Regions from separate parts of the Exiguobacterium sp. s57 genome, predicted to be linked through region 2. Evidence: predicted binding sites of a transcription regulator. Region 2 holds the regulator's gene; the other holds the start of a gene.
What was found. Region 2 encodes NrdR, which represses ribonucleotide reductase genes. Its sites were predicted from a motif close to AACACNATATATNGTGTT; they were not measured.
Positions count from the first base shown of each region.

Region 1: the regulator NrdR is predicted to act here: its motif matches at 1,325-1,342, upstream of KNO98_RS01435 (anaerobic ribonucleoside triphosphate reductase).

Region 1 covers NZ_JACSKR010000001.1:271,560-274,990, reverse strand. The annotation lists gene KNO98_RS01435 (anaerobic ribonucleoside triphosphate reductase) at 1-1,314, opposite strand, end outside; gene KNO98_RS01430 (formate/nitrite transporter family protein) at 1,505-2,335, opposite strand; gene KNO98_RS01425 (hypothetical protein) at 2,806-3,431, opposite strand, start outside.
Region 2 covers NZ_JACSKR010000001.1:777,494-780,924, reverse strand. The annotation lists gene KNO98_RS04040 (glyceraldehyde-3-phosphate dehydrogenase) at 1-400, shown strand, start outside; gene speD (adenosylmethionine decarboxylase) at 632-1,018, shown strand; gene KNO98_RS04030 (hypothetical protein) at 1,131-1,502, shown strand; gene nrdR (transcriptional regulator NrdR) at 1,515-1,982, shown strand; gene KNO98_RS04020 (DnaD domain protein) at 2,023-3,375, shown strand; gene dnaI (primosomal protein DnaI) at 3,380-3,431, shown strand, end outside.

The sequences.
Region 1 (3,431 bases), 510 kb from region 2:
CATGCGATTGGCCAAGTGCGTGACGATGTCGAGACCGAGTCGTTCCGCCTCACGCGACTCGGCATGTGTACCTCCCGTCAACACCTTCAACGTTTCAGCGAGTCCGATGAAACCGAGTGAAAGCGTTCCTTGTTTCAATACGTCTCGGACTTCATCATGAATATGTAACAGCTCACTTCCACGCCAGACACCTTGTGTGTAGAGGAATCGGAATTCTTCAGCGCGACGCGTACATTGATATTCGAAACGCTCGATCAACTGTTCGATCCCGATGTCGACATATTGGTTGAGAATGCGGTAAAAATCCGAGATCGACTCCGAGACAAGTGCCATCTTCACTAAGTTGAGTGTGGAAAAGGAAAGATTGCCACGACCGATCGACGTCTCTTCTCCGTGCCGGTTTCCCATGACCCGAGTGCGGCAACCCATATACGCCACTTCAGATGCATGCGTCCCATCGTAGTATGACGCGTTGAACGGGGCATCGATGAAAGAAAAGTTCGGGAAAAGCCGTTTGCCCGTGACGCGACACGCTTCACGGAAAAGATCGACGTTCGGATCGTCCTCGTGGAAGTTGATGCCTTCCTTCACTTTAAAGATTTGAATAGGAAAAATCGGGGTCTCTGCATTCCCTAACCCACGTTCCGTGGCACGAAGTAGCTCTCGAATGAGGATGCGTCCCCACTTTGATGTGTCCGTTCCATAATTGATCGAAACGAAAGGCACTTGCCCGCCACCTCGTGAGTGCATCGAGTTCGCATTGTGAATAAACGCCTCACACGCCTGATACGTCGCAGAGATCGTTTCTTCTTCCGCGAGTGTCTCCAATTGCGCATCGTCCCAGTCAACAGGCAATGATTGGAGTCGGCTCAGTTGACGCTCATATGTCTTCTCGACATACGGTGCCAAATCGACGTCAAACATCGGGAACGCCTGCCCCCCGTGTTGCATATTTTGATTCGCTTGAAGGATGATCGATGCGAGTGCCATGGCGGAGCGAATGTCCTTTGGTGACCTGATTGTTCCATGCCCCGTATGGAATCCATCTTTTAATAATTGACCGAGTGGAATTTGACAACATGTCGTCGAGCCTGTGATGTAATAGTCGGCGTCGTGCACGTATAAATAGTTATCAGTGACGGCCTGTTTTGGTCGCTCCGACATCAAATACGTCTGCGATAGTTCTTTCGACACTTCCGAAGAGAGTCGTGCTAGTTTCCCGAGCGGGGATTTACCGTCCACGTTCGCATTCTCTTGTACTAAGTCTTGGTCTGGTAAGATGCAGACGTCCTCATACAACTGCAGTAATTTCAAAACCCATCACCTCACTATATATGGATTCAAAACAATCTTAATCGTTTTATTAATCCTATATATAGATTATGGCACGTATTTTTCTCGATGGTCACGAGTCGATATTGTGACAGTTTATTTGTGGCATACGATAAAAAAGAGCCTCGTCTTCGGTAAGACAAGGCTCTACGCTGCATGTGACAAACATCATTTATTTAACAGCTTTTACAACTTTTAATTCGACTTCTTCCTCTAATTCTTGTGCTTCACGGAGACCCTTCGAGTTGAGCCACGTATAGATGGCTCCCATGAAGAGCGCTCCACCGATAATGTTACCGAACGTCGCAGGAATTAAGTTGTGAATCGCACCTGCCATGCTGATCGTCTCAGGATGTGGGACGACGAGCGTTAAGGCGAACAAGACGAAGTTGGCAATGACGTGGTCGAATCCTGAAGCGAAGAAGACCGCGACAAGGAAGATCATCGAGAAGATTTGAGCGAACTCATTTTTCATTTGTTTCGGTAAGAAAATAGCGAGACAGACCATCCAGTTACAGAAGATAGCGCGGAAGAAAATTTCGACCGTCGTATGATGCATTTTCCCCTCAACAACGGAGAACAACCAGTTGTTCATGCCAAGTTCTTGGATGACGCCAGTCGGTGCTAGTAATAATGCGAAAAGGATGCCCCCGAGTGCGTTTCCGACGAAGCAGAGCAACCAGACGAGCATCGTATCACTGAGCGTCGTATAACCGCGAAGTGTCGACGTTGTGAAATACATCGTATTTCCCGTGAACAATTCCGCTCCCCCATAGATGATCATGACGAGCGCGATCCCGAACGAGAAGCCCCCGATGAGTGTCGTGAACGGAGATTCCGCTAAATACATACCGTTAACGACTTTCAACGTAAAGATTGAAGCAAAGCCGATGAAGATCCCGGCTAACATTGCCCGTAAAAAGTATTCCATTGGACGATAATGAATCATTTGCGAGGAAGCCTGTGCTTTTTTCCGTAATGATTCGAGTGCATGGATTTCCATTGATGCCATGTCACAAACCCTTCTTTCTGAATAATTAAATAGGAAAGTATCAGTTCTAATATGTGAAATCATTAACAATATAAACTGTACAGTCTCTGTTGGCAATCACTTCTAGAAGGAATTGACAGAGTGTTCACATCGTAATCGTTTACATATGGCGGATTTGTGACAAATAAAAAATCTCCCGTTTTTAGGGAGAATGACTATCCAAATCTCTTTAAATCATAGTGGAAATTTCATCAGTGATATTCCGTTCCGATTCAATTTTTTTGAAATGAATCTCAGCGGTAACAGGAGACAATAAGAGATGACAAACAAAGATTTCCTGTCCCTCTAACTCGTTACTATCGATGCTAATACCTTCCATGAAGTAAGCACGTTGTAGCCTTGTCAATTTTTTAATCAGCACAATTCGATCATTGCATACATGTATCGGCATTATACGTTAGAACTTGTATAAATTGCTGCCATCACAATTCATTTTCGTTTAAATAATCAATATCAAATTTATGAGGTATATATTTTGTTAGTTCTTCAATAGTCTCATATTTTTTTTCATTAGAAAATAAAATAAATCCAAGACCATCTCCATCTACTTTAATAAAAGAAGTTGGTATGCTCATATCAATTAAAGGTACAAATTGAGTTCTAGAGAACAGCCACTTACCATATTTTTTAAAAGTGAAGTTCAATTCATCTTTAAAGATAATGTTATAAAACCCATTTTGAGCAGGTATCAAGTACGTTTCGTTAATCAAAAACCTTACATCTTTTTCGTTTTCTATTATTGCATTGCAGTAATAAAAAGAATTCTCATCCTCAGAGTAATCGTTCATAGAATAATTTATTTTCCTTGAATCCATCTTTTTAACAATCTCATTATCCTGACTTATATCTTTAGATAAAATGAATGTTATAACTATTGGATATACATTTTGGTAAATCAAAAAATCAATTAAAATTTCTTGGTTATCATTAATTGTTAAATCATCATAACTAGCAATCTCATAAACCTTTTTAATTTCATCTAAAATAAAATAATTATCTAAATTATCTTCAATCTGCTTATGTAGATGCTTCCTTTCAATAATTGTAA
Region 2 (3,431 bases):
AGCGGCGAAAGCGATTGGGCTCGTATTGCCCGAACTTCAAGGGAAATTGAACGGAATGGCGCTCCGTGTTCCGACACCTAACGTGTCACTCGTCGACCTAGTCGTGGAACTCCACCGAGATGTAACAATCGATGAAGTCAATAAAGCGTTCGAACGGGCAGCGTTCGGAGAAATGACAGGCATTTTAGGCATTTCCCAAGAACCGCTCGTGTCGATTGATTTTAACGGGGACGATCGTTCTTCGATTATCGATATGGATTCGACAATGGTCCTCGGAGGAAACCATGTTAAAGTGCTCGCTTGGTATGATAATGAGTGGGGGTATTCATGCCGTGTCGTGGACTTATTAGATATGGTGGCTAGCTATCTACAAATTGGACAACGAGAAACACACGTATAAAAAATATTACGAAGAAAAAAATATTTCTGATTTTTTTAATCAAATGTCTTGTAACGACGTCCTAAACACGTTACACTCAGTTTCGTGAACTTCAATTGGTCTGACAAACGCAACTTAAAGGGTTAGGACCTCTTAGGACTAACTTTCCCCCGTGGTTGTGGGCGATTCAGGCACAAAGTGAGTGATCATCAACTACTTTGAGACCATTGATGTAAAGGGGGATCCACTAATATGGATACTATGGGACGTCACATTATTACAGAACTTTGGGAGTGCAATCCCGACAAATTAAATGATATCGACTACATCGAGCGTTTGTTCGTCGATGCTGCTCTTCGTTCGGGCGCTGAAGTCCGCGAAGTCGCATTCCACAAATTTGCGCCGCACGGCGTGAGTGGAGTCGTCATCATTTCAGAATCACACTTAACGATTCACAGTTTCCCTGAACATGGGTACGCGTCAGTTGACGTATTCACATGTGGAGATCGAATCGATCCGGCTACGGCATCGCAGTATATCGCCGAAGGCTTGGATGCAAAAGTACGTGAAGATGTTAAACTTGAACGTGGAATGGGACCAATTCGTGTTCCTGAAGCACAAGTTGCATTAACTAAATAATTCTGAAGAACCTTTTGAGGCTGGCCGTTTAACGGTCAGCCCTTTTAAATGTTTTGTTGTCGCCTTAATTTTGATATGCTTAACGTATATAACTCAAGCGTTGAGGTGAATTATGGGACTGTTAGATAAGTTACAAACACATATTGAAACGAAAGACACTCATAAAAACGAGTCATTACAGACACGCTACTATGCGGCATCTCCGAATGCCATCATACAGTGGCTAGAAGAACTCATTCAATCAAAAGATCAGTCGGTACGTCGAATCGATACGAACCGTGGAGAACTTTCATTCATCGGAGAAGGATGGGATGGACTCGTCACAATCGTACAAGTTGACGGGGGGCGTACAGCGGTTGACTTCACACTGAATCGTGAACAGCGCCTCGGTGTAGACCTTGCACAAATTGTATCTCACTACTACGAGGCACTCTCACAGCAATTCCCGCTACGTGCTATAGGAAATAAAACTGTCGAACGATAAGGAGGCTTGAGCATGCGTTGTCCGAAATGTGATCACAATGGAACGAGAGTGCTCGATTCCCGACCGGTGCAAGACCATTATTCGATTCGACGTCGTCGTGAATGTGAAAAGTGCGGTTATCGGTTTACGACATTTGAGACAGTCGAACAGACACCTCTCATTATTGTAAAGAAAGATGGAAATCGTGAAGAGTTCAGTCGTGAAAAAGTACTCCGCGGCATCATTCGGGCGTGTGAAAAACGACCGGTTACCTTAGAGCAACTTGAAGGAGTTGTGACAAAAGTAGAACAGCAACTTCGAGCCCTCGCGCAGTCGGAGATTCCGAGTGAGCAAGTGGGGGAGCTGGTGATGAATGAACTGGCGCGTGTAGATGAAGTCGCATATGTTCGATTTGCCTCAGTTTATCGCCAATTCAAAGACATCACGGTGTTCTTTAAAGAACTTGAAGATTTAATGAAGCAAGAAAATTCGACCAACTAAAGGGCGGCCTGCTGGTCGCCCTTTTTCAAGGGAGAGAGCCATGGAGAAAGAACGTACAATTTTTGGGACAGACGAACTATTGATTATGAGTACAGGTCTTGTCGACCGTGAATCGTATCAGTCCCTCTATCACCTATATCAACCGGTTATCGGGGTGAAGGCGCTCGCGCTTTATCAGACGCTATGGAGCGAATTGAAGCCCGGTAAAATGAAATCGAACTATATGTCACACAGTGCATTGTGTGAGATGTTAGAGTACTCAATCAATGAATTGACCGATAGTTTATTCCGGCTAGAAGCAATCGGATTAGTACGTACCTACAAAACGAAAGATGCCCGATTAACTCAATACGTTTATCAGTTGCGAGTTCCGCTCGCACCGCACACGTTTTTAAATGATGGGCTGTTATCAAGCTTCCTTTTTTATAAAGTTGGAGAAGTGCGTTTTAAGCAACTGCAAGGACGTTTTACAATCGACCCATTGCCGGCCGGTATCGTCGAAGTAACGAAAGACTTCAATGAAGTGTTCGACGTCAAAGGAGTCAATCACCGGGCGTTCACTCAAAAGAATTACGAAAAACCGGATCGTGCGAAGATTGAAATTAACTATTCGTTCGATATGGGCATTGTGAAAAAACTGACGAATTTCCCAGTTGGCTTTTTTACAAAAAAATTAGATGAAACAATTACGAAACTTGCGTATGTTTCTCAACTCGATGAAGAGACGATGGCCGAGATGTTGAAAGAATATTTTGTCCACGAAGCATATCTTCCGCTCAGTGAACAAGAAAAACGGGACGGCTGTCGTCAAATGGTATTGCAGCTGAAGAAGAAACAGACCCGTCACCGAAAAGAGAAAACGGTGGAACTTGAGGAGACGAAGCTTGGGGATCTTCATGACCCAGAGGTGATGGAGTCCGCGCACCCTCATCAATACGTGTCTACTTTACGAAAGACGCCACAACTCTCTAAAAGTGATGAGCAGTTAGTCATCGAACTTGTTGATACACTCGGTCTCGCTCCGGGTGTCATCAACGCGCTCTTCTATTATTGCATTGAAGTGAAGAAGCAGACTCGTCTGAACGAGAACTACGTCCTTCGCATTGCGACAAGCTGGAAGACAGCAGGCTATACGAATGCGAAAGAAGCGTTAGAGCGTGAAGAGACACAAGATGCACTGATTGAGAAGAAACAGCAAAAACGAGAAAATGGGCAACGAACGACTGTTGGGTCACGTCGTAAGAACCAACAAGGAGACATGCCGAAGTGGCTCGAGGATGAAGCGAAACAACAACGTTCTTACGATCAGGCAAGGAAGAAGGAACTCGAATCGTCCGTCCCAGATGATGCGGAGCTTGTGAAACTATTGAATGAATTGAAAGAGAAGGGGTGAGGGGATGGAACGAATCAACCAATCGCTGTCTCAGTTGATGAATCGAAAAGAAGTGC